Regions from separate parts of the Comamonas faecalis genome, predicted to be linked through region 3. Evidence: predicted binding sites of a transcription regulator. Region 3 holds the regulator's gene; each other region holds the start of a gene.
What was found. The regulator sigma-54, encoded in region 3, starts transcription at its own class of promoters, with help from an activator protein. The targets are predictions, from matches to a motif close to TGGCANGNAANCTGCTTT.

Region 1: glnK (P-II family nitrogen regulator) is a predicted target of sigma-54. The motif match lies at 6,076-6,093, and genes of this name have one in related genera.
Region 2: glnA (type I glutamate--ammonia ligase) is a predicted target of sigma-54. The motif match lies at 1,810-1,827, and genes of this name have one in related genera.
Region 4: ABD767_RS12740 (phenol hydroxylase subunit) is a predicted target of sigma-54. The motif match lies at 2,923-2,940, and genes of this name have one in related genera.

The regions. Positions count from the first base shown of each region.
Region 1 is NZ_BAABBP010000004.1:97,102-104,695, reverse strand. Features, by position in the region: gene ABD767_RS03715 (glutamate synthase-related protein) at 1-4,059, opposite strand, end outside; gene ABD767_RS03710 (ammonium transporter) at 4,342-5,631, opposite strand; gene glnK (P-II family nitrogen regulator) at 5,628-5,966, opposite strand; gene ntrC (nitrogen regulation protein NR(I)) at 6,203-7,594, opposite strand, start outside.
Region 2 is NZ_BAABBP010000004.1:88,604-96,197, reverse strand. Features, by position in the region: gene glnL (nitrogen regulation protein NR(II)) at 1-336, opposite strand, end outside; gene glnA (type I glutamate--ammonia ligase) at 367-1,770, opposite strand; gene ruvB (Holliday junction branch migration DNA helicase RuvB) at 1,944-3,020, opposite strand; gene ruvA (Holliday junction branch migration protein RuvA) at 3,031-3,603, opposite strand; gene ABD767_RS03675 (PhoH family protein) at 3,654-4,601, shown strand; gene ybeY (rRNA maturation RNase YbeY) at 4,614-5,072, shown strand; gene ABD767_RS03665 (TSUP family transporter) at 5,153-5,908, shown strand; gene ABD767_RS03660 (diguanylate cyclase) at 6,250-7,452, opposite strand; gene dtd (D-aminoacyl-tRNA deacylase) at 7,566-7,594, opposite strand, start outside.
Region 3 is NZ_BAABBP010000017.1:53,648-61,241, reverse strand. Features, by position in the region: gene ABD767_RS10725 (DUF2214 family protein) at 1-88, shown strand, start outside; gene ABD767_RS10720 (PsiF family protein) at 147-491, opposite strand; gene argS (arginine--tRNA ligase) at 617-2,296, shown strand; gene ABD767_RS10710 (SPOR domain-containing protein) at 2,308-2,922, shown strand; gene ABD767_RS10705 (thiol:disulfide interchange protein DsbA/DsbL) at 2,998-3,633, shown strand; gene lptA (lipopolysaccharide transport periplasmic protein LptA) at 3,832-4,431, shown strand; gene lptB (LPS export ABC transporter ATP-binding protein) at 4,428-5,204, shown strand; gene ABD767_RS10690 (RNA polymerase factor sigma-54) at 5,204-6,736, shown strand; gene ABD767_RS10685 (acyl-CoA thioesterase) at 6,889-7,335, shown strand; gene ABD767_RS10680 (TonB-dependent receptor plug domain-containing protein) at 7,360-7,594, shown strand, end outside.
Region 4 is NZ_BAABBP010000024.1:46,514-54,107, forward strand. Features, by position in the region: gene ABD767_RS12725 (SulP family inorganic anion transporter) at 1-75, opposite strand, end outside; gene ABD767_RS12730 (GntR family transcriptional regulator) at 258-992, opposite strand; gene ABD767_RS12735 (sigma 54-interacting transcriptional regulator) at 997-2,685, opposite strand; gene ABD767_RS12740 (phenol hydroxylase subunit) at 2,951-3,238, shown strand; gene ABD767_RS12745 (ferritin family protein) at 3,287-4,285, shown strand; gene ABD767_RS12750 (MmoB/DmpM family protein) at 4,319-4,588, shown strand; gene ABD767_RS12755 (YHS domain-containing protein) at 4,633-6,180, shown strand; gene ABD767_RS12760 (phenol hydroxylase subunit P4) at 6,217-6,573, shown strand; gene ABD767_RS12765 (2Fe-2S iron-sulfur cluster-binding protein) at 6,762-7,594, shown strand, end outside.

The DNA.
Region 1 (7,594 bases), on a different contig from region 3:
GCCGCCGGTGCCGCTGGCCTCGATGCGCACGCGGTCGTCGTCCAGGCCGTCGGGGTGCAGCCGGATCAGCTCGCCCGACAGCAGCGTGCCTGCGGTGCGGTGCACGTTGCGCACCTCGGCGTCGATGCGCACCTGGCCGCCGCGGGCAAGGCCGGCGCGCATCGCGTCCATCCACTCCATGTCGATCGCGCGCCCAAGCTGGTGGTCCTGCTGCTCCTCGTGGCGGCGCGCCACGCTGTCGGGCGCGGTGGGCAGCGCCAGCACGCGGCTGAAGTCCAGCCCGCGCGCCTTCCAGTGCGTGATGCCGGCGCGGGTGTCGAGCAGGTCGGCGCGGCCGATCAGCTCGTCGAGCCTGCGCACGCCCAGCTGCGCCATGATGCGCCGCGCCTCCTCGGCGACGAAGAAGAAGAAGTTGACCACGTCCTCGGGCGTTCCGGTGAAGCGCTGGCGCAGCACCGGGTCCTGCGTGGCCACGCCCACCGGACAGGTGTTCAGGTGGCACTTGCGCATCATGATGCAGCCCGACGCGACCAGCGGCGCGGTGGCAAAGCCGAATTCGTCCGCGCCCAGCAGCGCGCCGATGACGACGTCGCGCCCGGTCTTGAGCTGGCCGTCCACCTGCACGCGCACGCGCCCGCGCAGGCGGTTCAGGACCAGCGTCTGCTGCGTCTCGGCCAGGCCCAGCTCCCAGGGCGTGCCGGCGTGCTTGATCGACGACCAGGGCGAGGCGCCGGTGCCGCCGTCGTGGCCGGCGATCACGATGTGGTCGGCCTTGGCCTTGGCAACGCCCGCGGCCACGGTGCCCACGCCGACTTCGGATACCAGCTTGACCGAGACGTCGGCGCGCGGGTTCACGCTCTTGAGGTCGTGGATCAGCTGCGCCAGGTCTTCGATGGAATAGATGTCGTGGTGCGGCGGCGGCGAGATCAGCCCGACACCCGGGATCGAGTGGCGCAGCCGCCCGATGTAGGGCGAGACCTTTTTGCCCGGCAGCTGCCCGCCCTCGCCGGGCTTGGCACCCTGCGCCATCTTGATCTGGATCTGGTCGGCCGACACCAGGTAGCCGGTGGTCACGCCAAAGCGCCCGGACGCCACTTGCTTGATGCGCGAGCGCAGGCTGTCGCCGTCCTGCAGCGCGTAGTCGGCCTCGACCACGCCGCCCAGCACCTGCGACAGGCGCGTGCCCTTGGTGATCGAGATGCCGCGCATCTCGCCCTGGTAGCGCGCCGGGTCTTCGCCGCCCTCGCCGGTGTTGCTCTTGCCGCCGATGCGGTTCATCGCGATCGCCAGGTTGGTGTGCGCCTCGGGCGAGATCGAGCCCAGCGACATGGCACCGGAGGCAAAGCGCTTGACGATCTCGGCCGCGGGCTCGACCTCATCGAGCGCAATGGCCTTGGCCGGGTCGATGCGCAGCTCGAACAGGCCGCGCAGCGTCATGTGGCGCCGGCTCTGGTCGTTGATGATGGCTGCGTACTCCTCGAAGGTCTCGTAGCGCCCGGCGCGCGTGCCGTGCTGCAGCAGGGCGATGGCGTCGGGCGTCCACATATGCTCCTCGCCGCGCGCGCGCCAGGCGTATTCGCCGCCATCGGGCAGCATGCCGTCGCGCAGCACATCGCCGCCAAACGCGAGCCGGTGGTTGCGCAGCATTTCCTCGGCCAGGTCGAAGATGCCGATGCCGCCGATCTGGCTGGTCGTGCCGGCAAAGTGGGCGCGCACCAGCGATTCATGAAGGCCGACGGCCTCGAAGATCTGCGCGCCGCAGTACGACATATAGGTGCTGATGCCCATCTTGGACATGGTCTTGGACAGGCCCTTGCCGACCGCGTGGGTGAAGTTCTCCACCGCCGCTTGCGCGCTCACGCCCTGCGCGGGCGCCAGGTCGGCCACGGTCTGCAGCGCCAGCCAGGGGTGGACCGCCTCGGCGCCGTAGCCGGCGAGCACCGCGAAGTGGTGCACCTCCCAGGCGCTGCCGGTCTCCACCACCAGGCCGGCCGCGGTGCGCAGCCCGGTGCGCACCAGGTGGTGGTGGATGGCGGACAGCGCCAGCAGCGCCGGAAGCGCCACATGCTCGCGGTCCATGTGCCGGTCGGTCAGGATCAGGATGTTGCAGCCCGACTCGATGGCCTCGGCCGCGCGCGAGCACAGTGCGGCCAGCCGCGCCTCGATGCCCTGCGCGCCCCAGGCGGCGGGATAGGTGATGTCGATCTCGCCGCTGCGCAGCTTGCCGCCGGTATGGCTGGCAATCGCGCGCAGCCGCGCCATGTCGGCAAAGTCCAGCACCGGCTGCAGCACTTCCAGGCGAATCGGCGGGTTGACCGCGTTGATGTCCAGCAGATTCGGGCGCGGGCCGATGAACGAGACCAGCGACATCACGACCGCCTCGCGGATCGGGTCGATCGGCGGGTTGGTCACCTGCGCGAACAGCTGGCGGAAATAGTCGTACAGCGGCTTGCTGCGCTCGGACAGCACGGCCAGCGGCGCGTCGTCGCCCATGGAGCCCATGCCCTCGCCGTCGCCGCGCGCCATCGGCGCGAGCAGCAGCTTCAGGTCTTCGCGGCTCATGCCGAAGGCCTGCTGGCAGTCCAGCAGCGGCGCGGGCAGCGCCGGCTCTGCATCGGCAGCTTCCACCGCAATGCCGTCGAGCCGGATGCGCACGTTGTCTATCCACTGGCGGTAGGGGCGCGCCGACGCGTAGAGGTTCTTGATCTCGTCGTCCTCGACGATGCGGCCCTGCTCCAGGTCGATCAGAAACATGCGCCCGGGCTGCAGCCGCCACTTGCGCACGATGCGCTCGTCGGGAATCGGCAGCACGCCGGCCTCGGACGCGAGCACGACCAGGTCGTCGTCGGTGACGACGAAGCGCGCCGGGCGCAGGCCGTTCCTGTCCAGCGTCGCGCCGATCTGGCGCCCGTCGGTGAAGACCATCGCTGCCGGGCCGTCCCAGGGTTCCAGCATCGCGGCGTGGTACTCGTAGAAGGCGCGGCGCTGCGCGTCCATCAGCGTATGTTGCTCCCAGGCCTCGGGAATCATCATCATCACCGCCTGCGCCAGCGGGTAGCCGGCCATCACCAGCAGCTCCAGCGTGTTGTCGAAGGTGGCGGTGTCGGACTGGCCGTCCAGCGTGATCGGGTAGAGCTTGCGCAGATCCGCGCCCAGCACCGGCGAGCGCATCTGCCCCTGGCGCGCGCGCATCCAGTTGAAGTTGCCCTTGACGGTGTTGATCTCGCCGTTGTGCGCCACCATCCGATAGGGGTGGGCCAGCGGCCACGAGGGGAAGGTGTTGGTCGAGAAACGCTGGTGCACCAGCGCCAGTGCCGACACCACGCGCTCGTCCTGCAGATCAAGGTAATAGCGCCCGACCTGGCCGGCCAGCAGCAGGCCCTTGTAGATCACGGTGCGGCACGACATGCTGGGCACGTAGTACTCGGCGCCGTGGGTCAGCGCCAGCGCGGTGATGCGCGCCGACGCGGTCTTGCGGATCACGTAGAGCTTGCGCTCGAGCGCGTCGGGCACCAGGATGTCGGCGCCGCGGCCGATGAAGACCTGGCGCATCACCGGCGCGCTTGCACGCACCGCGTCCGACATCTCCAGCGTGTCGTCCACCGGCACCTCGCGCCAGCCCAGCAGCACCTGGCCTTCGGCGTGCACCGCGCGCTCCAGCGCATCGATGCAGGCCTCACGCGAGGCGGCCTCCTTGGGCAAGAAGATCATGCCCACGCCGTACTCGCCCGGCGGCGGCAGTTCCACGCCCTGCGCGTGCATCTCGGCGCGGTAAAAGGCGTCGGGAATCTGGATCAACAGGCCCGCGCCGTCCCCCATCAGCGGGTCGGCGCCCACGGCGCCGCGGTGGTCCAGGCTTTTCAGAATGCGCAGGCCCTGGGCGACGACGGCATGCGACTTGACGCCCTTGATGTGCGCAACAAAGCCGACGCCGCAGGCGTCGTGCTCGGCCTGCGCGTACAGGCCCTGCGCGTGGGCGGTGCGGATTTCTTCGGGGCTGGCCGGTGCAACGGGCTGCGCTGCGCCGGCGCTTCGGGATTGGGGATCCACCTGGGTCATGGTCGGGCCTTCTGAAAATGCGAACAGGTCTCGTGTCCAGCGGGCGCCGCCACCGCGGCACCCCTGCCCGATTCCTGTTGCAAAGACCGTGCCAGGCCTGCGCGGCGCACCACGCCAGGGCGGCGCACCGGCAATGGGCCCGCCGCCGGGCCGCATCGCGCACCAAAACAGTGCATTCGTGCATCAAGAGCGCGCGCCGCGCTGGTGCAGGCACCGAAAGCAAAACGCCGCAGCCATTGGCCGCGGCGTTTTGCGTACCGGTAGTCCGACAGACTCCCAGCGTCAGCTGCTGTACGCGCGCTCGCCGTGCGAGGCGATGTCCAGCCCCTCGCGCTCGGCCTCCTCGGGCACGCGCAGGCCGACCAGCAGGTCGGCCACCTTGAAGGCCAGCGCCGCGGCGGCGCCCGACCAGACCAGCGTCAGCAGCACGCCCTTGATCTGGATCCAGACCTGCGCGGCCATGGCAAAGTCCGCAGCGCCGGTGCCGCCCAGCACCGGCGCGGCAAACACGCCAGTCAGGATGGCGCCGGCAATGCCGCCCACGCCATGTACGCCGAATACGTCGCAGGCGTCATCCACACGCAGCAGGCGCTTGAGGCCGCCCACGCCCCACAGGCACAGCGGACTGACGACCAGGCCCATGGCGAGCGCGCCCATCGGCCCGACGAAGCCCGCCGCCGGCGTGACCGCAACCAGCCCGGCGACCGCGCCCGAGGCCGCGCCCAGCATCGACGCCTTGCCCTTGTGCAGCAGGTCGCCCACCATCCACGACAGCGTGGCCGCGGCCGTGGCCAGCACCGTGTTGATGAAGGCCAGGCCCGCCGTGCCATTGGCCGCACCGGCCGAACCGGCGTTGAAGCCGAACCAGCCCACCCACAGCAGCGACGCGCCCACCATGGTCAGCGTCAGGCTGTGCGGCGTCATCGCCTCCTTGCCAAAGCCGATGCGCCTGCCCACCATGGCCGCGCCCACCAGCGCCGCCATGCCGGCGTTGATGTGCACCACGGTGCCGCCGGCAAAGTCCAGCGCGCCGTCGCGCCCCAGCAGGCCACCGCCCCAGACCATGTGCGCCATCGGCACATAGCTGAGCGCGAACCACAGCGCCGAGAAGACCAGCACGGCCGAGAAGCGGATGCGCTCGGCGAACGCGCCGACGACCAGCGCGACGGTGATTGCGGCAAACGTGCCCTGGAAGGCGACGAACACGTATTCGGGCACCGTCGGCAGCATGGCCGAGAGCGTGTCGGGCGCGATGCCCTTCAGGAACAGCCGGCCCGCGTCGCCCAGGAACAGCCCCTCGCCGCTGAAGGTGAAGCTGTAGCCGAACAGCGCCCACAGCACGCTGACCAGCGCGAAGACGACGAAGACCTGCACCAGCACCGACAGCATGTTCTTGGCGCGCGCCAGGCCGCCGTAGAACAGCGCCAGGCCCGGAATCGTCATCAGGATGACGAGCAGCGTGGAGGTCAGCATCCAGGCGGTGTCGCCCGAGTCGAGCCGGGGCGCGGGCATGTCGTCTGCGCGGGCGAGCGACGCCAGCGACAGCAGCACGAAGGCAATCGGTATCCTCATAGCGCGTCCCCGCCTTCCTCGCCGGTGCGGATGCGCACGACCTGGGCCAGCTCCGAGACGAAGATCTTGCCGTCGCCGATCTTGCCGGTGCGCGCCGCGCCCTCGATCGCCTCGATCACGTGCTCGACGCGCGCGTCGTCGACCGCGGCCTCGATCTTGACCTTGGGCAGAAAGTCGACGACGTATTCGGCGCCGCGGTACAGCTCGGTGTGGCCCTTCTGGCGCCCGAAGCCCTTGACCTCGGTCACCGTGATGCCCTGCACGCCGATGTCCGACAGCGCCTCGCGCACCTCGTCGAGCTTGAAGGGCTTGATGATGGCGGTCACCATTTTCATAGGGTGGCCCTCCCGGTGGCGGGGGCGCCGGTGAAAAGGGCAGGCGCCGGAGTGGCGAAGATGCGGTCTTGCATGGTCTCTCCTGTGGTCAAAAGCTTGTGCTTGCGACCTAGCGAGATTCATGCCAGTTCTGCGGCGCCGGCGCTTCCCGTGCGCGCCTGTGCGCCAGCGTGCAAAGAGCGGCCCGCGTGCGCGATGGCGGGGCAGCGCCCGCACCAGCACGGGGCAACGCCACGTCAATCCTGGGGCACGTCGTCGGGCACGTCGTCGGGTGCCGCATCGCCCAGACCCAGCTCCCGGATCTTGCGCGTCAGCGTGTTGCGCCCCCAGCCCAGCAGCGCGGCCGCGTCCCTGCGCCCGCCGGCGGCGTGCTGCAGCGCGGCGCCGATCAGCGTGCGCTCGAACGCCGGCAGCGCCTGCTGCAGCAGGTCGTGGCGGCCCTGGGCCAGCGCGTCGGTGGCCCATTGCGCCAACGCGCGCTCCCAGTCCTGCGCGAGCGCGCCGGTGGCGTCGCCGGCACCTGCTGCGCCGCCCTCGCCGGCGGGCGGGTGCAGCAGCTCTGGCGGCAGGTCGCCCACGTGCACCTCACGGCTGGAGGCCATCACCGTGATCCAGCGGCAGGCGTTCTCCAGCTGGCGCACATTGCCCGGCCAGGGCAGCTGGGCCAGGTGGCGCTGCGTGGCCGGCAGCAACACGCGCGGCTCCATGTGCAGCTCGGCGGCGGCCTTGTGCAGAAAGAAGTCGGCCAGCCGCAGGATGTCCTCGCGGCGCTCGCGCAGCGCCGGCAGCTGGATGCGGATGACGTTGAGCCGGTAGAACAGGTCTTCGCGAAAGCGCCCCTGGCGTACCAGCGCCTCCAGCTTCTGGTGCGTGGCGGCAATGATGCGCACGTCGGCGCGCACGCTGGCCACGCCGCCCACGCGGTGAAAACTCCCCTCGGAGAGAACGCGCAGCAGGCGCGTCTGGGCGTCCAGCGGCATGTCGCCGATCTCGTCGAGAAACAGCGTGCCGCCGTGGGCCTGCTCGAAGCGCCCCTGGCGCTGGGCGGTGGCGCCGGTGAACGCGCCCTTCTCATGGCCGAACAACTCCGACTCGATCAGCTCGCGCGGAATGGCCGCGACGTTGAGCGCGACCAGCGGCCCCTGGCTGCGCGGGCTGTGGCGGTGCAGCGCGCGCGCCACCAGCTCCTTGCCGGTGCCCGACTCGCCATTGATCAGCACCGTGATGTCGGACTGCGACAGCCGCCCGATGGTGCGAAACACCTCCTGCATCGCCGGCGCCTCGCCGATCAGCCGGTCGATCTGCGAGATGGCCCGCACCGCCGCGGCCGGGCTGCTCTCGCGCGCATGGGCGACGGCGCGGCGCACCAGCGCCACTGCCTCGTCCACGTCGAAGGGCTTGGGCAGGTATTCGAAAGCGCCGCCCTGGTAGGACTGGATTGCGCTGTCCAGGTCGGAATGCGCGGTCGTGATGATCACCGGCACCTGGGGGCAGGCGCTGCGCAGGTGCTCCAGCAGCGCCAGGCCGTCCATGCCCGGCATGCGGATGTCGCTGACGATGGCCTGCGGCCAGGCGCCGGGCGGCTGCTGCACCACGGCGTCGGCGCTGTCGAAGCTGCGCGTGGCCAG
Region 2 (7,594 bases), on a different contig from region 3:
GGGCAGCGGCGGCACCGGCGTGACGGTGTAGTCCACCGTCGCGCTCAGCGTGCTGCCCGGGCTGCGCAGCTGCACCTGGCGCTGGGTATAGGGCTGCTGCGTGGCCAGCGCCTGGCGCAGGTGCTCACCGTCCCAGTCCGCGCGCGCAAAAAAAGCCGCCAGCGGCTGCTGGCGCAGCTGCGGCAGGCTGGTGGCCAGCAGCTGCTCGGCGGCGTGGTTGGCCCACTGCACGTGCAGCTGCGCGTCCAGCAGCAGCACGGGCGTGGACTGGTGCTCCAGCAGGTGCGCGTGCAGCGCGAGTTCTGGAGAAGCAACACCCTGCTGTGCATCCGTCACGCCCACGACCGCCACCCCAGCCCTTGTTGTTCAAAGGCTATAGTACATGTCGAATTCCACTGGATGCACCGCCTGGCGCAGGCGATCGACCTCCTCCATCTTGCAGTCCACATAGGCCTGCAGCATGTCCTCGGTGAACACGTCCCCCTCCAGCAGAAACCGATGGTCGGCCTGCAGCGCCAGCAGCGCCTGGTCCAGGCTGTGCGCCACGCGCGGAATGTTCGCGGCCTCCTCGGGCGGCAGGTGGTAGAGGTTCTTGCTCATCGCGTCGCCCGGGTGCAGCCGCCGGCGAATGCCATCCAGCCCCGCCATCATCAGCGCCGCAAAGCACAGATAGGGGTTGGCCGTCGGGTCGGGAAAGCGGCATTCGATGCGCTTGGCCTTGGGGCTGGCGACGAACGGAATGCGGATCGACGCCGAGCGGTTGTTGGCCGAGTACGCCAGCATCACCGGCGCCTCGTAGCCCGGCACCAGGCGCTTGTAGGAGTTGGTGCCCGGGTTGGTGATGGCGTTGAGCGCGTGGGCGTGGTGGATGATGCCGCCGATGTAGTGCAGCGCCAGCTCCGACAGGTCGGCATAGCCCGGGCCGAAGAACAGGTTCTTGCCGTCCTTGAACAACGACTGGTGCACATGCATGCCCGAGCCGTTGTCGCCCACCAGCGGCTTGGGCATGAAGGTGGCGGTGCGGCCCGCCGCGTGCGCCGCGTTGTGCACGCAGTACTTGAGGATCTGCACCTCGTCGGCCTTGGCGACCAGGGTGTTGAACGCAACGCCGATCTCGCACTGCCCGGCCGTGGCCACCTCGTGGTGGTGCACCTCGATCTTCAGGCCCATGGCCTGCATGGCGGTGCACATGGCGGTGCGCACGCCGCTGAGCGAGTCCACCGGCGGCACCGGAAAGTAGCCGCCCTTGACGCGCGGGCGGTGGCCGCTGTTGGCGCCGTCGGCCTGCGCGCTGGCCCAGGCGCCCTCGGCCGAGTCGATCGCGTAGCTGACGCCCTGCATCTGGGCGTTCCAGCGCACCGCGTCGAAGACGAAGAACTCGGGCTCGGGCCCGAAGTAGGCCGTGTCGGCAATGCCGGTGGAGCGCAGATAGACCTCGGCGCGGCGGGCGATCGAGCGCGGGTCGCGCGAGTAGCCCTGCATGGTCGCGGGTTCAAGCACGTCGCTGCGCACGATCACCGTGGGCTCCTGCGCAAACGGATCCATCACGGCGGTGCCGTCGTCGGGCATCAGCACCATGTCGGACGCCTCGATGCCCTTCCAGCCGACGATGGACGAGCCGTCGAACATCTTGCCGCTCTCGAAAGCGTCTTCGTCCATGGCTTCGGACGGAAAGGTCACGTGGTGTTCCTTGCCCAGCGTGTCGGTAAAGCGCAGGTCAACCCAGCGCGCGCCTTGCTCTTGGATCAGGGATTGGGTCTTGGATGGCATGGCCGTGTTTCCATTGAAAGAAAAGGAGGTGCTTTCTTCAATGCAACAACCATGCCACTACCGGCCACGGCGCCGGGGCCAACGGCCGCGCCCGGTGCGGGCGTGCGTTCGCGGCCCATCGTGGTGCATGGCGGCGCGCCCGTGCACCACGATGGGGCACGGGCGCGGTACCGTCAGCCTCCGAACAGATCCGCCCCGCCGCGCCCGGCCGGCGCCTGCAGCCCCAGGTGGCGAAACGCCGCCAGCGTGGCCACGCGTCCGCGCGGGGTGCGCTGGATGAAGCCCTGCTGGATCAGATAGGGCTCGATCACGTCCTCGATGGTGCCCGCCTCCTCGCCGATGCTGGCGGCGATGTTGTCCAGCCCCACCGGCCCGCCGTCGAAGCGATGGATCACCGCCTCCAGGAACTTGCGGTCCATCACGTCGAAGCCCATCGGGTCGACGTCGAGCATGGCCAGCGCGCGCTGGGCGATCTCCTGCGTGATGCGGCCGTCGCCCTTGACGTCGGCGTAGTCGCGCACGCGGCGCAGCAGCCGGTTGGCGATGCGCGGCGTGCCGCGCGAGCGGCGGGCGATCTCGGCGCTGCCTTCGGCGTCGATCGGCGCCTGCATCAGGGAGCTGGAGCGCGTGACGATGCGCGCCAGTTCCTCGGGCGTGTAGAACTCCAGCCGCGCGACGATGCCGAAGCGGTCGCGCAGCGGGTTTGTGAGCATGCCGGCGCGCGTGGTCGCGCCGACCAGCGTGAAGGGCTGCAGGTCGAGCTTGATCGAGCGCGCCGCCGGCCCCTCGCCGATCATGATGTCGATCTGGTAGTCCTCCAGCGCGGGGTAGAGGATTTCCTCGACCACGGGTGAGAGACGGTGGATCTCGTCGATGAACAGGACGTCGTTCCTCTCCAGGTTGGTGAGCAGCGCCGCCAGATCCTTGGGTTTTTCGAGCACCGGGCCGCTGGTCTGGCGCAGGTTCACGCCCAGCTCGTGCGCGATGATGTGCGACAGCGTCGTCTTGCCCAGCCCCGGCGGGCCGAACAGCAGCACGTGGTCGAGCGCCTCGAAGCGCTTGCGCGCCGCGCCGATGAAGATCTCCAGCTGCTCGCGCGCCTTGGCCTGGCCCACGTATTCATCCAGCAGCTTGGGGCGCAGCGCGCGCTCCAGCGCCTCTTCCTGCCCGCCGGCGGCGCTGGCCGAGATGACGCGCTGCGCGGGCGCAGCGGCGGGTGCGGGCGCGAAGTCGTCGGTGTGGATGCTCATCGCCAGCCCCTCACCTTGCCAGCGCCTTGAGCGCCAGCTTGATGCCCTCGCTCACGCCCACGTCGGCCGGCAGCGCCTTGAGCGCGGCGGCCGCCTCCTTGTCGTTGTAGCCCAGCGCCAAGAGCGCCTGCAGGATGTCCGCCTGCGCTTCGCTCGCCACCTGGGGGCGCACGCCAATGTCGGCGCCCAGCTTGCCCTTGAGTTCGAGCAGCAGCCGCTCGGCGGTCTTCTTGCCGATGCCCGGCACCTTGACCAGGCGCGCGCCCTCCTGCAGCGTCACCGCCTGCGCCAGATCGGATACGCCAATGCCCGACAGAATGGCCAGCGCGGTGCGCGGGCCCACGCCGCTGACCTTGATCAGCTCGCGAAACGTCTGGCGCTCGGGTGCGGTGGCAAAGCCGTACAAAATCTGCGCATCCTCGCGCACGATGAACTGGGTCAGCAGGCTCACCGCCTCGCCCACGCCGGGCAGGTTGTAGAAGGTGCTCATCGGCACCAGCACCTCATAGCCCACGCCGTGGCAGTCCACCAGCACCTCGGGCGGGCTTTTGTCCAGCAGGGTTCCTGTCAATTTGCCTATCATTCCTGTCCTTTGTTGCAGTTTTTGCAACAGCTATCCAGGGAATTATCCGCGTGATCCTGCGCCACGACTTCACCCCCCACAACAACCAGCGCCTGGCCCACCTGTGCGGCCCGGCCGACGCCCACCTGCGCACCATCGAGGCGGCGCTGCAGGTGCGCATCGCCCACCGCCACGAGCAGTTCAAGGTCGACGGCGCCAAGGCGCGCGCGCAGCAAGCCATGGAACTGCTGCAGGCGCTGTACGAAATGGCCGAGCGGCCGATACGCGACGAACAGATCCAGCTGATGCTGGCCGGCGACGCGCAGATGGTCGAGGCAGGCGACGGCGCCATCGTGCTCAACACCCGCCGCAGCGACCTGCGCGCGCGCACGCCCAACCAGAGCGTTTACCTGGCCAACATCGCCACGCACGACATCACCTTCGGCATCGGCCCTGCCGGCACGGGCAAGACGTATCTCGCCGTCGCCTGCGCCGTCGATGCGCTGGAGAGAAGCGCCGTGCAGCGCATCGTGCTCACGCGCCCGGCCGTCGAAGCCGGCGAGCGCCTGGGCTTTCTGCCCGGCGACCTGACGCAGAAGGTCGACCCCTATCTGCGCCCGCTGTACGACGCGCTGTACGAGCTGATGGGCTTCGACAAGGTGCAAAAGGCCTTCGAGCGCAACGCGCTGGAGATCGCCCCGCTGGCCTTCATGCGCGGCCGCACGCTGAACAACGCCTTCGTCATCCTGGACGAGGCGCAGAACACCACGCCAGAGCAAATGAAGATGTTCTTGACCCGCATCGGCTTTGGCAGCCGCGCCGTGGTCACCGGCGACGTCAGCCAGGTCGACCTGCCCAAGGGAGCGCTCAGCGGCCTGGTCGACGCCGAGCGCGTCTTGAAGCGCGTGCAGGGCATTGCCACGACGCGCTTCACCAGCGCCGACGTGGTGCGCCACCCGCTGGTCGCGCGCATCGTCGACGCCTACGACGCGCAGCGCAGCCGCCGCGGCGCCGACTGAAAGGAAAGCGCCATGGCCACCCGATTGAGCCAGCTTGCGCTGTCGCTGCAGTTCGCCCGCGACGCTGGCGCCCACCGCTCCGTGCTGGCGCGCCACAAGGTAGCGCGCTGGATACGCCACGCCCTGGCCGTCGACGCCGAGATCACGGTGCGCATCGTCGGCGAGGAAGAAGGCCGTCGGCTCAACCACGACTTTCGCCACAAGGACTACGCCACCAACGTGCTGACCTTCGACTACCAGCAGGAGCCCACCGTGCTGGCCGACCTGGTGCTGTGCGCCCCCGTGGTCGAACGCGAGGCGCGCGAGCAGAACAAGACGCTGGAAGAGCACTACGCCCACCTGCTGGTGCACGGCGCGCTGCACGCCCAGGGCTGGGACCACGAAACCAGCGAACAGGATGCGCAGGAGATGGAAGCCTACGAGAGCGCCATCCTGCAGGAACTGGGGTTTGCCGATCCTTATATGCAGTGACGTCAGGCCCCGGACGCGGGCAAAGCAGTTGCAACCCCGGCAACGCCAATCGCGCCCATGCGGGCTCTTACCATCGGCAGATGCTTGAAACCACCCTCCTCCTGGTCGCCGCGTTTTTTGCCGGCACGCTCAACGCGGTTGCCGGCGGCGGCAGCTTTCTGACGCTGCCGGCGCTGATCTTCGTCGGCGTGCCACCGGTAGTGGCCAACGCCACCGGCACCGTGGCGCTGCTGCCCGGCTACGTGGCCAGCATCTTCGGATCGCGCGAGGACATGGAGCCCGCGCCCGGCCTGACACTGCGCGCAGTGGTGCTGATCTCGCTGGTCGGCGGCGTGCTCGGCGCGGCGCTGCTGCTGGTCACGTCGGACAAGGCGTTCAACCGCCTGATCCCCTGGCTGCTGCTGCTGGCCACGGCCATGTTCGCCTTCGGCCCGCAGCTGCGCCAATGGGCCACGCGCCAGCGCAGCGCCAATGCACATCCGTCGCGCGCCAGGGCCGTCGCCGGCCTGCTGCTCGTGTCGGGCTATGGCGGCTACTTCAACGGCGGCATGGGCATTCTGATGCTGGCGCTGTTCGGCCTGCTCGGGCAGACGCGGCTGAACGCGATGAACGCGATCAAGAACCTGGTCTCCACGCTGCTCACCGCGATTGCGGTCGCCATCTACGCCGCCGGCGGCATCGTGCAGTGGAAGGAGGCGCTGATCATGATGGTCGCCGCCACCCTGGGCGGCTACCTGGGCGCGCGCGGCGCGCGCCGGCTGCCGCCGGCGGTGCTGCGCTGGAGCATCGTCGGCATCGGGCTGGTGATGACGGTGCTGTTCTTCCTCAGGGGCTGAGAATAAGTCGGCCGTGCCCGAGAGGCGCACCAAAACGCACCCAATCGAGGCTGAGTGCTGCGGCTCCAACAGTGCCTGCACACTGCTGGACGGCACGAAGAAGGTCAGCCTCTGGCTGGCCTGCGCCCTGCAAGGGCAAAACGCAGTGCAATAGCTCGGGCCATGGCGAGCATTTGCAACGATGAGTGGGAGTGTCTGGGCGTGCAAAGCGGGCATGGTGAATCTCTTCCCGACCTCTCATTCCATTTCTATATCGATCGAGTACGCGAAGGTGAAGCGCAGACAGTGCTGTAGCACGACAAGCGAAGCCGACAAAGTAATCGGTTGATATAGAAATGGAATCAAGCAATGACGGCCGGCGAAGGCGCGGCCTGCTGCAGCGCCCCGCCATGCGCCCACTCGATCCGGTTGCGCCCTGCCTTCTTGCCCCGGTAGAGCGCGGCATCGGCCTCCTGCAGGGCGGCCTCCACCCCATCCACGCCGCGCAAGACCTGCGAGATCCCGATGGTCACGGTGCAGCGCAGCGGCCCTTGCGCCCCCGATCGTGAAACGGCCTGCTGCGCGATGGCCACGCGCAGCCGCTCGGCCAGGCGCATCACGCCTGCGTCGTCCGCATCGGCGCAGACGACGACGAACTCCTCCCCGCCGGTGCGGCTGGCCAGGTCGCCATGGCGCAGCGTCTGGCGCAGCGCCTCGGCCACGTGGCACAGCACCTGGTCGCCGGCCTGGTGGCCATGGGTGTCGTTGATGCGCTTGAAATGGTCGATGTCCAGCAACAGCAGCCGCACATGCCCGGCGGCGCGTGCGCTGAAATGCCCCTGCAGCCCGGCCAGCAGGCCGCGCCGGTTGAGCAACTGGGTGAGCGGATCGCGTCCCGCCGCATCGCGCAGCGCATCGGTCAGGCGGCGCAGCACCAGCCAGATCATCGATGGCGCCAGCACCGTGGCCAGAAAAGTCATGTAGACGTAGAACACGATCTGTAGGCGCTGGCCCATGTCCAGCGCCTGCAGCCCGTCCCGGGCCACCAGCACACCCTTGGCGACGTTGAGCAGACACAGCCCGCCAATCAGCAGCGCAAACAGGCCCATCTCCACCCGCAAATCCCGGGCGACGCCACGCATGGCCTGCACCACGGCCGCGGTCATGGCGAGAAACGCCAGCGCCGAGACGAACGACAGCATGGCGTAGCGCGCCACCGGCCCCGCCAGCCACTGCACCAGCACCTGCGCCGCCGTATAGGCCAGCGCCCACCACAGCAGCGGCCGGAGCAAAGGCGCCGCGCGGCCAAAGAACCGCAGTCCGCCGACCACGTACACCAGGGGCACGCACAGGGTCAGCGTGTGGTTGAGCGCGCTCGCCGCGTTCCAGCCCGGCGGCCCGCCCAGCAGTTGCAGCACATAGGCGAAGCCCAGCATGGCGTTGCCGGCGGCAAACGCACCCATGCCCAGTTTGTCGCCCTGCAGGCGCGTGCTGATGAGCCAGAACATGACGGCAAAGCACAGCAAGTGCGTGCACAGCATGCCGACGATGAAGGTTGCAACCATGGGTCAAACAAGCAAAGAAGGGGATGGGCGCAACGCGAGGGCAAGGTCAGACTTCCGATGGGGAATGCCTTTTCTTCCTGGTGGCAAACCGCATGGGGCTATTTTCCCGAGGGTCAATCGCCGCCCGCCGGCGCAATGCGCA
Region 3 (7,594 bases):
GCGCCGCCTGGAGATGTGGGCCGCGCACCTGATGATCATCGTCGTGCTGCTGGCCGTGTGTCTCGCGCGGGGCGTGGGAACGCGCTGAGCACAAAAACAACCCGCGGCCGGCGTGCGGCGGCGGGTTGGCATGGGGAGCGTGGCGCTCAGGCGGCGGGCTTGTCGGACAGGCAGCTCTTCATGAAGGCCTTGCGCTCGTCGCCGGCCAGCTGTTTGGTCTTGGCTTCGGCGTTGCAAGTCTTCATGCGGGTCTGCTGGGTGCTTTCCTGCGCAGCGGCGGGCGCGGCCGTCTTGCCGCTCAGGCACTGCTTCATGAAGGCCTTGCGCTCGTCGCCCTTGAGCGCCTGCGTCTTGGCGTCGGCGTTGCAGGTCTTCATGCGCTGCTGCTGCGGCGTCAGTGGCTTCTTGGCGGTGGCGTCTCCTTCGGCGGCCTGGACGCTGAAGGTCCAGGCGAGGCTGGCGGCAGCCAGCAGGGCAAACATCTTCTTCATGGCATGGCTCCTGCAATCAAAAAGTTGAGTGAGGTGCCGCGTCCTCCCTGTGCGAGCGCGGCGCCGCCAGCATATCGCTGCCGCCAGGTGCCGGGGTTAAGGGCTGACCCGTAGAATCCGCCCCCATGCTTTCCGTGAAACAACAACTGCTGGCGGCGCTCGCCGGCGAGCTCGAACGCCTGTCGCCCGGCGCCGGAGCGCGCGCCGCCTTCGAGAACCCCAAGGTTGCCGCGCACGGCGACCTGGCCTGCACCGCCGCCATGCAGCTGGCCAAGCCGCTCAAGCAAAACCCGCGCGCGCTGGGTGAACAATTGCAAACCGCGCTGCTGGCCACGCCCGCGTTCGGGCAATGGGTCGACGCGATCGAGATCGCCGGCCCGGGCTTTCTGAACATCCGCCTCAAACCCGCTGCCAAGCAGCAGGTGGTGCGCCAGGTGCTGGCGCAGCGCGCGCGCTTTGGCTGGCAGGCCGATCGGGGCGAGAAGATCCTGGTGGAATTCGTCTCGGCCAACCCCACCGGACCGCTGCACGTCGGCCACGGGCGCCAGGCGGCGCTGGGCGACGCGATCTGCAACCTCTACGCCAGCCAGGGCTGGAGCGTGCACCGCGAGTTTTATTACAACGACGCGGGCGCGCAGATCGAGACGCTGACGCGCAGCACCCAGCTGCGCGCCCAGGGCGTCAAGCCCGGCGACGCCAGCTGGCCCGAGGCCGCCTACAACGGCGACTACATCCAGGACATCGCCGACGCCTTTGTCGCCAAGGCTACGGTGACCGCCGACGACCGCGCGTTCACCGCCAATGGCGACGTGCAGGACGCGGACAACATTCGTCAGTTCGCCGTCGCTTACCTGCGCAACGAGCAGGACAAGGACTTGCAGGCCTTCAACCTGAAATTCGACGAGTACTACCTCGAATCGAGCCTGTACGGCAATGGCTACGTCGAGGAGACGGTGCAGCGCCTGATCGACAGCGGCCACACCTACGAGCAGGACGGCGCGCTGTGGCTGCGCACCACCGATTACGGCGACGACAAGGACCGCGTGATGCGCAAGAAGGATGGTGGCTACACCTACTTCGTGCCCGACGTGGCCTACCACATCCAGAAGTGGCGCCGCGGCTTCACCAAGGTGGTCAATATCCAGGGCACCGACCACCACGGCACCATCGCCCGCGTGCGCGCCGGCCTGCAGGCGGCGGGCGTCGGCATTCCCCAGGGCTACCCCGACTACGTGCTGCACACCATGGTGCGCGTGGTCAAGGGCGGCGAGGAGGTCAAGATCAGCAAGCGCGCCGGCAGCTACGTGACGCTGCGCGACCTGATCGAGTGGACCAGCAAGGACGCGGTGCGCTTCTTCCTGCTCAGCCGCAAGCCCGACACCGAATACACCTTCGACATCGACCTGGCCGTAGCGCAGAACAACGACAACCCGGTGTACTACGTGCAGTACGCGCATGCCCGCATCTGCTCGGTGCTGCGCGGCTGGCGCGCCGACTACGACGTGGGCGCGCTGGAGCAGGTCGACCTGTCGCCGCTCACCAGCGCGCCGGCCCAGGCGCTGATGCTGCTGCTGGCCAAATACCCCGACATGCTGACGGCGGCGGCCCACGGCAACGCGCCGCACGACGTGACCTTCTACCTGCGCGATCTGGCCGCCTGTTACCACAGTTACTACGACGCCGAGCGCATCCTGGTCGATGATGAGCCGGTCAAGCTCGCCCGGCTGGCGCTGGTCGCCGCCACCGCGCAGGTACTGGCCAGCGGCCTGGCGCTGCTGGGCGTGGACGCACCCTCAACCATGTGAACACCACCATGATGGACAAGCAACAACGCGGCGGCACCTTTCTGGGATTCATCCTGGGCGTGCTCGTCGGCCTGGGCGGCGCGCTGGCCGTCGCCGTCTACGTCACCAAGGTGCCGGTGCCCTTCATCAACAAGGACAGCCTGCGCAGCCAGGACAGCAGCGAGGCGCAGCGCAACCGCAACTGGGATCCCAACGCGCCGCTTTACGGCAAGAACCCGGCGCCCAGCCGCCCGGCGGCACCGGGCGACGCACCGTCCGCCGCTACGGGTGCTGCGTCGGCGCCGTCCGACGATCCGTTGGGCGACCTGGCGCGCGCGCGCTCCGAGGCGGCTTCCGCCGGCACGGCCACGGCCGCCGTGGCGCCAACGGCTGCTGCGCCAGCCAACGACCCGTTCGCCTACTTCGTGCAGGCCGGCGCGTTTCGCACCCAGCAGGACGCCGACGCCCAGCGCGCGCGCCTGGCCATGCTGGGCCTGCAGGCCAGCGTGACCGAGCGCGAGCAGTCCGGGCGCCCCGTGTTCCGCGTGCGCGTCGGGCCGTACAGCCAGCGCGGCGAGGCCGCGGCGGTCAAGGAAAAGCTCGACGGCGCCGGCGTGGACGCCGCGCTGGTGCGCGTTCAGCGATAGATCTGCGCCCGCCTGCGGGAACCACCTGCGCGCCCACGCCTCTATTTCTCCATTGCCATTTCGGGAGCAACCCACATGAAACGTCGTGAATTCGCCCTTGCCGCAGCCGCCGCCAGCCTGCCCGCGCTGTGGAGCCTGCCCGTCCAGGCCCAGTCGGGGCAGGGTTATCTGGAGCTCAAGCAGCGCGCCACGGTGAGCGCGCCGGCCGGTCAGATCGAGGTGATCGAGTTCTTCTCCTACGGCTGCGTGCATTGCAAGAACTTCGCCCCCATCTTCGAGGCCTGGAAGAAAACCGTCGCCAAGGACGTCAGCGTGCGCATGGTGCACGTGGGCTTCAACAAGAGCTTCGAGCCGCTGCAGCGCATCTTCATCACGCTGGAGACACTGGGCCAGGCCGACGCGATGAACGCCAAGGTCTTCAAGGCGGTGCAGGACGAGCGCAAGGCGCTGAACAAGCCCGACGTGCTGTTTCCCTGGGTGGCGGAGCAGGGGCTGGATCGCGCCAAGTTCGAGTCGATCTACAACTCGTTCAGCACCGCCAGCCAGGTCAAGCGCTCGATGCAGCTGCAGGACGAATACCAGGTCGAGGGCACGCCGGCCATCGGCGTCGCCGGGCGCTACTACACCGACGGCTCGATGGCCGGCGGCTTCGAGCGCATGGTGCAGGTCACCAACCAGCTGGTCGAACGCGAACGCAAGCGCGGTGCCTGAGCGGCCGCCCGCCCACTCCCTGCACCCGCGCGCCGCAGCGCCGCCCGCACAGGCGGCCTGCGGCGCTGCTCGTTTTATGAATGGCGCGCCGCGGTCTCGGGTTCTGCCTGGCGCTCCCGTCACGGTATTGACGGGCATATCCAGCCGCCGAATTCAGGGTCGCGGATCGCTACAATGCCAGCAAGATTCGTGCCGCCTATGAAAACCATCCTGACCCCCTTGCTGGCCGCGCTCGTGCTGGCCTGCGCGCCGCTGGCGCATGCCGAGAAGGCCGACCGCAACAAGCCCATGCACATCGAGGCCGATGCGCTGCGCCACGACGACCTCAAGCAGGTCAGCGTGTTCACCGGCAACGTCGTCGTGACCAAGGGCACCATCGTGCTGCGCGGCGCGCGCCTGGAGGTGCGCCAGGACGATGACGGCTACCAGCACGGCACGATGACCGCCGACACGGGCAAGCGCGCGTTCTTTCGCCAGAAGCGCGACACCGCTGCGAACCAGCCGCCGGAGTTCGTCGAGGGCGAGGCCGAGGTCATCGCCTACGACGCGCGCGCCGACGACGTCACGCTCACGCGCCAGGCCGAGCTGCGCCGCTACCGCGCCACCACGCTGGCCGACGAGATCCACGGCGCTGTCATCGTCTATCACAACCTGACCGACGTCTTCACCGTCGACGGCGCCAAGGCCGGCGCAGGCACCGACACGCGCGTGCGCGCGGTGCTCACGCCCAAGGACAGCGACGCACCGCCTGCCGCCGCGCCCCAGGCGCCGGCCGCCAACAAGGCGGGCGCGCAGTGACGGCGCCGGTCGTGGATGCGGTGGTGGGCGCGCCCAGCCAGCTGCAGGCGCAGCACCTGCAGAAAAGCTATGGCAGCCGCAAGGTCGTCAAGGACGTGTCATTGACTGTGCAAAAGGGCGAGGTCGTCGGCCTGCTCGGGCCCAATGGCGCAGGCAAGACCACGTCGTTCTACATGATCGTCGGCCTGGTGCGCGCCGACGGCGGACGCATCGCCATCGATGGCCAGGACGTGACCGACATGCCGATCCACCGGCGCTCACGCCTGGGCCTGTCCTACCTGCCACAGGAGGCGTCGATCTTTCGCAAGCTCAACGTCGAGGACAACGTGCGTGCGGTGCTGGAGCTGCAAAAAGACGGCGATGGCCGCGCGCTTGCGCGCACCGAGATCGAAGAGCGCCTGACCCGGCTCTTGCAGGAGCTGCGCGTGGAGCACCTGCGCGACACGCCGGCACTGGCGCTGTCGGGCGGCGAGCGCCGGCGTGTGGAGATCGCGCGGGCGCTGGCCACGCAGCCGCGCTTCATCCTGCTCGACGAGCCGTTCGCCGGCATCGACCCGATCGCGGTGATCGAGATCCAGCGCATCATCGGCTACCTCAAGGAGCGCGGCATCGGCGTCCTGATCACCGACCACAACGTGCGCGAGACGCTGGGCATCTGCGACCACGCCTGCATCATCAGCGACGGCCAGGTGCTGGCGCAGGGCACGCCGTCGGACATCGTCGACAACCCCGAAGTGCGCCGGGTCTACCTGGGCGAGCACTTCCGCATGTGATGAAGCCCGGGCTGTCCCTGCGCGTCTCGCAGCACCTGGCGCTGACGCCCCAGCTGCAGCAATCGATCCGCCTGCTGCAGCTGTCGACGCTGGAGCTGCAAAGCGAAGTGGCGCAGATGCTGCTGGACAACCCGCTGCTGGAGCAGGACGACGAGCACGAGGACGGCGGAGCGCCGGAGCCTGCGGCCGCATCACGCGAAGACGCGGCGCACGACGGCAGCCCGGCGGCCGAGGGCGACGCACCCGACGGCGGCACGCCCGATAGCTCCAGCCTGGAGCTGCCCGCCGACTGGGAGGGCGAGACGCCGCCCGACGACGGCGACAGCGAAGGCGGCACCGAGCTGCCCGCGCGCGGCCAGACCAGCACCGCCGGCGGTGGCGACGACGAGGACGCGCTGCTGCAGGTGGGCGCGCACGAGTCGCTGGCCGAGCATCTGCAGCAGCAGGCGCTGTCGCTGCACCTGGAGCCCGCGACGCGTGCGGCGCTGGAGTTCCTGATCGGCTCGCTCAACGACGACGGCTACCTGGACGACGATCCCCAGGCGCTGGCCGCCGCGCTGGCCGGCGACGACGCGGCCGTGAACCACGAAGCGCTGGAGCACTGCTTCACCGTCGCGCTGCGCCTGCTGCAGGCCATGGAGCCTGCCGGCGTGGGCGCGCGCGACCTGGCCGAATGCCTGCAGCTGCAGCTGCGGGCGCTGCTGGCCGGCGCGCAGGACGACGAGGAGGCGCGGCCGCTGATGCTGGCCCAGGCCATCTGCCGCCAGCCGCTGGACTGGCTGGCGCGGCGCGACCTGCGTCGCCTGGGCCAGGCCTGCGAGGCGGACGAGGGCGCGCTGCGCGAGGCCATGGCGCTGATCGCCCGCCTGGAGCCGCGTCCCGGGCGGCGCTTTGCCGACGTGAGCCGCCACGCCATCACGCCCGACGTGATCGTGCGCCGGCGTGGCAGCGGCTTTGCCGCGCAGCTCAACGCCGCCGTCATGCCACGCCTGCACGTGCACGAGGCCTATGCCCAGGCGCTGCGCTCGCACCGCGGCAGCGAAGGCCTGCAGGCGCTGCAGTCACGCCTGCAGGAGGCGCGCTGGTTCATCAAGAACATCCAGCAGCGCTTCGACACCATCCTGCGCGTGTCGCAGGCCATCGTGCAGCGCCAGCAGAATTTCTTCGAACACGGCGAGCTGGCCATGCGCCCGCTGGTGCTGCGCGAGATCGCCGACGAGCTGGGGCTGCACGAGTCGACCATCTCGCGCGTGACCGGCGGCAAATACATGGCGACGCCCCAAGGCACCTACGAGCTCAAGTATTTCTTCGGCTCGGGCCTGGGCACCGACAGCGGCGGCAGCGCGTCGAGCACCGCGGTGCGCGCGCTGATCCGCCAGCTCATCGCCGAGGAAGACCCGGCCAAGCCGCTGTCGGACGCAAAAATTGCCGACCTGCTCAAGGAGCAGGGCATCGAGTGCGCGCGGCGCACCGTCGCCAAATACCGCGAGGCGCTGAAGATCGCGCCAACCCAGCTGCGCCGGCAGCTTTAGAGCGTAAACACGCTCCTAGTCCTGCGCAGGGCCGATGGGTGGTCCGAGAAAACACCTATAATGTTACAAAACGTCACTATCACGCCCCGTCCCAGCGAGGACGGCCGGCGCGGCAGCCTATCCTTGTCCCTTTTGTTCCGGACGCTCACGCCATGGCGCGCATTCTTTTCGACCTTCCCGAGCGATTTGCCTTCAGCACCGAGGTGCAGGTCTACATCAGCCACGTCAACCAGGGCGGGCACCTGGACAACGCCCAACTGCTGAGCCTGGTGTCCGAGGCGCGCGTGCGCTTTTTCCGCTCGCTGGGCTTTCGCGAGGGCGACGTCGGCGGCGCGGCCATCGTCGTCGGCGACATGGTGGCGCAGTACAAGTCCGAGGCCTTCTACGGCGAGACGCTGCGCGTGCAGATGCAGCCGGCCGATTTCAACCGCTACGGCTTCGACCTGGTGTACTGCATGACCGAGGTGCGCCAGGGGCGGGAGATCGCACGCGGCAAGACCGGCATCGTCTTCATCGACCCGCGCGAGCGCAGGGTCACGCCAATACCGGCCGTGGTGCAGCGCGAGCTCAATGCGCTGGTCAGCGCCAGCGCTGCCTGATTTGCAAAAGTCGGCGCAGCTGCAATGAGCAACCGCCCCCGCATCCCCTGGCTGGCAGGTCTGCTGGCGCTGGTGGCGCTTGCCGCGCAGCCCGCGCGCGCTGGCCACGATGCGCAGGAGGCGCGCCAACTGCTGCAGCTGTCGCTGCAGGACCTGATCGCCACGCCAATGATCACCGCCTCGCGCCAGAGCGAGACGCGCGACCAGACGCCGGCGCACGTCATGGTCTTCACCCGCGCGCAAATCCGCGAGCGCCGCT
Region 4 (7,594 bases), on a different contig from region 3:
GATGTCGGCGATCAGCCGCGTGCGGTCATAGCCCTGAAGGGCGTCGAGAAGTCGGGGGCGGAAAACGAAAGCCATGGTCACTGCTCCGGGAGATGGGACGATGCAAGCGCGCGGGGCGGCATGGCCTGGGCGGCCCGCAGTGGCGCAGCCGCGTGATGAAGCGGCGGCGTCGGGTCAGCGGCGGGGTGCGGAGCATGGATGGGGAGATGGCTGGGGTGTGCGGTGGCGGCCAGTGTACGCCGGCGGTTCGGGCTGATTCAGCCTCCCTCGGGCAGTTGGACTCGCCCTTCGCGCAGCGCGGCGATCAGAAGGTCGGGCGTGGCGCGGATATGCGCCTCCAGCGCCAGCGCGGCGCGCGCCTCCTGGCCTGCCATCGCGTAGGTGAAGATTTCGGCGTGCTCGTCGTGCACGTTGCGGATGCTGCCGGGCAGCTGGATGGCGTAGCTGCGGTAGCGCTCGCTGTGGCGCGACAGCAGGCGCAGCACGCGCAGCGTCCAGGGCGAGTCGTGGCCCGACAGCAGCGCCTCGTGAAAGCGCAGGTTGAGCTGCTCCCACAGGCGCCTGCGCCCGGGCGCGATCGGCTCCTCGGCCGACAGTGCCTGCCAGGCCTCTTCGACGGCCTGGCGCCAGGGCGCGCCGCCGCTGCGGATCGACAGACGCAGCGCGCCGGTTTCCAGCTGCACGCGCAGCTGGGTGATGTCTTCGAGCTCCTCGGGCGCGATCGGTGCGACGCGAAAGCCGCGCTGGCCCTCGGTGACGACCAGCGCGTCGCTGGCCAGGCGAGTGATGGCCTCGCGCAGCGTGCCGGCGCTGACCGAGTAGCGCTCCTTGAGGTGTTCCACGCGCAGCTTCTCGCCGGGCGCCAGCCGCCCTTCGACGATGTCGTCGCGCAGCTGCGTGTAGGCCTGCTCGATCAGCGTGCGCGAGGGCGCCGGTGCGTCGCTCGCGGTGCGCAGCGCGAAAGGCATGTGAGGAACGGGACGCTTGGCCATGGGATCAGCTTTCACGCAGTTTCTGCAGGCGGTAGCTCAGCTGGGGGCGCGTCAGGCCCAATTGGCGTGCGGCCGCGGAGAGGTTGCCGTTGTGGCGGGCCACGGCTGCTTCGATGAGCTGGTGCTCCAGCCCCTGCAGGTCCAGCGGCTGGGCCAGCAGTTGCTCGACGGTACTGGCATTGCATACCGGTGGCTGGATTGCTTGCAGCCCTCCCGAGGCGGCCAGGGTGTGCGTCGGCGCCTGCACGGCGGCCTGGGGGAACAGCGCGGGCGCGTCCACGCTGGTGCCCGCGTCGGTCAGGATGACGCTGCGCTCGATCAGGTTTTCCATTTCGCGCACATTGCCCGGCCAGGCGTACTCGCGCAGCGCCTGCAGCGCGCGGTCGGTGAAGCCTTCGACATGCCTGTCGTGCTGGCGCGCAAAGCGCTGCAGCAGGTGCTGGGCAAACAACTCGATGTCCTGCGTCCGCTCGCGCAGCGGCGGAATCGTGATCGGGTAGACATTCAGGCGGTAGTACAGATCCTGGCGAAAGCGTCCGGCGCGCACCGCCTCCAGCAAGTCGACGTGGGTGGCGGTGACCAGGCGCACGTCCACCTGGCGCGGCTGGGTGCTGCCCAGGCGCTCGACCTGGCCGTCCTGCAGCACGCGCAGCAGCTTGGCCTGCGCGGGCAGCGGCAGCTCGCCCACCTCGTCAAGGAACAATGTACCGCCGTCGGCGCGCTCGAAGCGCCCGGCGCGCGCCGCGTCGGCGCCGGTGTAGGCGCCTTTTTCGGTACCGAACAGCTCGGACTCGACCAGGTCCCCGGGCAGCGCCGCGCAGTTGACTGCGACGAAGGGCTTGGCCGCGCGCTGACTGAGCGCGTGCAACGCGCGGGCAAAGCGCTCCTTGCCCACGCCGGTCTCGCCATCCAGCAGTACGGTGACCTGCGTGCCGGCGGCCTTGCGCAGCAGCTCGGTGGCGGCAGTGAAGCCGATCGAGCGGCCGATCAGCTGATCCAGTGCGTCGGCAGGGGGCTCGGGCAGGTCTTCCGCGGCTATGGGCGCGGGCCAGGTGGGCGGGCTGCGCGTACCGGCGCCGGCGGAGTTGGATAGGGGAGCATCAGTATCGGGGGCGTAGTCGCGCGCCATCTCGGCGGCATCGGGCCAGGCGTCGAGCACCCGGCCTTTGATACGGCAGTGCGCGGCGCCGCAGCCGCTGCAAGCCACTTCCTTGAACAGCACCTGGCGGCCCATGAAGCCGCTGCTATAGCCCGAGGCGTAGCCCAGCAGTGTCCAGCACACGGGTTCGCTTTGCGGGCCGAAGTCGCGCAGGTGGATCTCCGCCTCCCAGGAATGCTGCCAGTCGAATACGCCGTAGAAGTGGCCGCTGGCCAGGTCGATCTCCAGCTGCGCGGGCGTGACCTGCACCATGCCTTCGAGCATGTGCAGCTGTGGCCCCACGCTGAACATGTCGGACACTTCGGCGTGCGGGCGCAGTTGGCGCGCCAGCGCCGCGTCGCGCTCGCCCGATGCATAGCCCGCGCGCATCATCAGCCGGCGCGCTGCCTGCGGCCCCAGCGTGCGCATCAGCTCGCGGCGCAGCAGGCCGAGCGACCCCACATGCATCAGCACCATGCGCTGGCCCGCCAGCCAGATGCGCCCGTCGGCCGCGGAGAACTGGATCTGGCGGCGCAGATCGGCGTCGGAGGGCATTGATGGGGATGCAGACATGCTCCAAATTATCGAGAAATCATGCCCTGCCGCAATACGGACGGTTCTCTATTCATCAAATGATGAATTTCGCCCGAATCGGCTCGATCAAATCCGCATAGTGCGGCGCAGCATTGTCGCCAAATGTCTCGCCGGATGTTTCCGCAGGGTGAATGGCAGACGGTGTTTTTAAGTATTTACCCGAAATTATCGAGATTTATGCCGGTTTGCGCGAAGCCCTGGCACGGCTCCTGCAATACCTCCTGGCATGAGCACGCAAATCACCCCCGATGAGCGCTGGGACATAGAGCGCCGCTACATCCGCATCGTGCAGGAGCACGACAGCGGCATGGTCGAGTTCGAGTTCGCCGTCGGCGAGCCCGGCCTGTTCGTCGAAATGGTGCTGCCGCGCGCCGAGTTCGACGACTTCTGTACTACCCAGGGCGTGCAACCCACCCACGGCGCGCTGCCCGAGCAGGAGCAGGGCAGCGCTGCGCACGAGTGGGACTGGAGCCTGCGCGCCGCACGCGAGCAGCACTTTCGCAACAAGCCCTGACGGGCTGCACTTCACCCTTTCATAACACCACCCTCAGGAGACGACCCCATGCAAATCGACCTGCGCACCGTCAGCATCACGCCGCTGCGCCAGACCTACAACCACATCGCCGAGCGCCTCGGCACCGACAAGCCCGCGTCGCGCTACCTCGAAGGCACGATGGATGTGCAGCCCACGCACAACTTCCACTACCGCCCCACCTGGGATCCGGAGCATGAGCTGTTCGATCCCAGCCGCACCCGCCTGGTGATGAAGGACTGGTATGCGCTCAAGGATCCGCGCCAGTTCTACTACGGCACCTACACCCAGGCGCGCGCCCGCATGCAGGAGGTGGCCGAGGCGGACTTCGCCTTCGTCGAGGAGCGCGGCCTGGCCGATCGCTTTGATGACACCGCTCGCCGCACCGCGCTGGACTTCTACCTGCCGCTGCGCCACGTGGCCTGGGGCGCGAACATGAACGGCGCCTACCAGTGCGCCTACGGCTACGGCACTGCCATCACCCAGCCCTGCCTGTACGCGGGCATGGATCAGCTGGGCATTGCCCAGTACCTCACCCGCCTGGGTCTGCTGCTGGGCAGCCAGGGCGAGCTGGAGGCCGGCAAGCAGGCCTGGCTGGAGGCGCCTGCCTGGCAGAGCCTGCGCCGCCTGGTGGAAGACACCTGGGTGATGAAGGACTGGTTCGAGCTGTACGTGGCGCAGAACGTGGCGCTGGACGGGATTCTGTTCGGCCTGGCCTACAAGGAGGTCGATCAGGTCATTTCCGAGCAGGCAGGGCCCACGGTGTCCATGCTCACGCGCTTCCAGGCCGAGTGGAGCCAGGAGGCGAACAAATGGGTCGACGCCGTTATCAAGGCCGCGGCGGCCGAGAGCGCCGAGAACAAGGCGCTGCTGTCCGGCTGGTACGCCCACTGGCGCGCCCGCGTGCAGGAGGCCCTGGCGCCGGTGGCCGAACTGGCACTGGGCGCGGATGGCGCAGCAGCGCTTGAGCGCACGGTGGCCGCCGTCGATGCGCGCATGAACAAGGCCGGTCTGGCCATCGGCGCCTGAGCGCCCACACAACCCCCGCATCAGGAGACAGCCATGTCCAACGTATTCATCGCCTTTCAGAAAAACGAGGAATCGCGCGCCATCGTCAGCGCCATCCTGGCCGACAACCCCGGCGCCGTCCTGAGCGACCAGCCGGCCATGGTGAAGATCGACGTGCCCCACCGCCTGGTGGTGCGCAAAAGCACGATCGAGCAGGAAATCGGCCGCGACTTCGACCTGCAGGAGATGCAGGTCCACCTGATCACCATGAGCGGCAACGTCGACGAGACCGACGACGAATTCACCCTCGCCTGGCACCAGTAAACCCCCCCACGTCCATAGACAGACGACGACAGGAGACACCCACCATGGACATGAAAGTCACCAAGAAACTCGGCCTGAAAGAGCGCTACAACCTCATGACGCGCGACCTGGCCTGGACGCCCACCTATCAGTCCGTAAAGGACGCCTACCCGCAGGTGGAGTACGAAGGCATCAAGATCCACGACTGGGACAAGTTCGAGGATCCGTTCCGCATGACGATGGACTCGTACTGGAAGTACCAGGCCGAGAAGGAGCGCAAGCTCTACGCCATCATCGACGCCTTCACGCAGAACAACGGCCACCTGGGCGTGACCGATGCGCGCTACATCAACACGCTCAAGCTGTTCCTGACCGGCATCACGCCCAACGAATACATGGCGCACCGCGGCTTTGCCCGCATGGGCCGCGAGTTCCCCGGCGCCGGCCCGCGCGTGGCCTGCCTGATGCAGAGCCTGGACGAGATCCGCCACGCGCAGACGCAGATCCACAGCCTGTCCAACTACAACAAGCACTACAACGGCTTCCAGAACTGGCACCACCAGCACGACCGCGTGTGGTTCCTGAGTGTTCCGAAATCGTTCTTCGACGATGCACTGACCTCCGGCCCGTTCGAGTTCATGGTCGCCATCGGCTTCGCATTCGAATACGTGCTCACCAACCTGCTGTTCGTGCCCTTCATCTCGGGCGCGGCCTACAACGGCGACATGGGCGCGATGGCGTTCGGCTTCTCGGCGCAGTCCGACGAGTCGCGCCACATGACGCTGGGCCTGGAGATCATCAAGTTCATCCTGGAGCAGGATCCGGACAACTTGGCCCTAGTGCAGGCCTGGCTGGACAAGTGGTTCTGGCGCGGCTACCGCGTGCTGACCCTGGTGGCCATGATGATGGACTACATGCTGCCCAAGCGCGTGATGAGCTGGAAGGAAGCCTGGGAGATCTACGCCGAGCAGAACGGCACCGCCCTGTTCAACGACCTGGCGCGCTACGGCATCAAGGTGCCCAAGGGCTGGGAGCAGGCCTGCAAGGACAAGGACCACCTGAGCCACCAAGCCTGGAACGTGTTCTACAACTACGGCGCCGCCGCCCCCTTCCACACCTGGGCGCCCAGCGAGAAGGACATGGAGTGGCTGTCGGCCAAGTACCCAGAGACCTTCGACAAGTACTACCGTCCTCTGTGGACGCACTACAACGAGCAGCAGGCCGAGGGAAAGCGCTTCTACAACGGCACCCTGCCCATGCTGTGCCAGGTCTGCCAGGTGCCGATGTTCTTCACCGAGCCCGACGACCCGACCAAGATCGCCTACCGCGAAAGCGAATACGAGGGCGTGAAGTACCACTGCTGCTCCGACGGCTGCAAGCACATCTTCGACAGCGAGCCCGAGAAATACGTGCAGGGCTGGCTGCCGGTGCACCAGATCTACCAGGGCAACTGCTTCCCCGAAGACGTGGATCCCACCCGGCCCGACTTCAACCCGCTGGCCGAGGTCGTGCGTTGGTACAACATCGAATGGGGACGCGACAACCTGGACTACGCCGACTCCGAGGACAAGAAGAACTTCGAGACTTGGCGCGCCCAGGCCACGGGCAACTGAGGCCCGATTCATCTACAGACCACAGGAGACATTCACATGGCCGTCAGATCCGTCGCACCCTACAAGTTCGCCGCAAAGGACACGGTGGACAAATTCCCCGCCCCGCTGCTCTATATCGGCTGGGAGGATCACAAGATGCTCTGCTCCCCGTTCTGCGCCCCAATGCCGCCGACGATGAAGTTCGGCGAGCTGGTGCAGGGAGCGCTGCCCGGCATGTACGGCGCACATCCCGACTTCGCCAAAATCGACTGGAACCGAGCCGAGTGGTTCATGTCCGGCGAGCCCTTCACGCCCGACATGGACAAGACCCTGGCCGAACACGGCATAGGCCACAAGAGCGTGATCCGCTTTCGCACGCCGGGGCTGACCGGGCTGCGGGGGTCGCGTTTCTGAGCGGCCTTCCCGCTCCCTCTCCCGCTGGCGGGAGGGGGCCGGGGTGAGGGTGCCGGCTTCATCGCCCTGCCGGAACACACTCCCTCACCCCCATCCTTTCCCCCAAGGAGAGAGGGAGTAATGAATGGCTACAGCCTTTGTGCATAAAGCGCAAATAGCTCTTATTTTTATAGTTTAGTGAGACAGCCATGAGCTACCAGCTGACGATTGAACCGCTGGGCCAGACCATCGATGTCGACGATGGCCAGACCATTCTGGACGCCGCGCTGCGCGCCGGCATCTACCTGCCGCACGCCTGCGGCCACGGCCTGTGCGGCACCTGCAAGATCGAGGTGCAGGATGGCGAGATCGAGCACGGCGAGGCCAGCGGCTTTGCCCTGATGGACTACGAGCGCGAGGAGGGCAAATGCCTGGCCTGCTGCGCGACGCTGGAGTCCGATGTCGTGATTGAGGCCGAGATCGACGAAGAGCCCGACGCGCAGAACCTGCTGGTGCAGGACTACGGCGGCACCGTCTCGCGCATCGAAGACCTCACGCCCACCATCAAGGGCGTGTGGATCGAACTCGATGCGCCCATCACCTTCCAGGCCGGGCAGTACATCAACCTGCACATTCCGGGCGAGGGCACGCGCGCCTTCTCGATCGCCAGTGCTCCGGGCGAGAGCCGCGAGATCGAGCTCAACATCCGCCGCGTGCCCGGCGGCATGGGCACGGGCTGGGTGCACGACCAGCTCAAGGCGGGCGACGCGGTCAAGGTCACCGGCCCCTACGGGCGCTTTTTCATCCGCAGCAGTGCGCACGCCAAGGAAGACCTGGGCTATCTGTTCCTGGCCGGTGGCTCGGGGCTGTCCAGCCCGCGCTCCATGGTGCTCGACTTGCTGGCTGCCGGCGAGGGCCGGCCCATCACCCTGGTCAACGGAGCGCGCAGCCGCGCCGAGCTCTACCACCACGACGAATTTCTGCAGCTCGCGCAGCAGCACCCGCATTTCACCTATGTGGCGGCGCTGTCGGACGAGCCGGA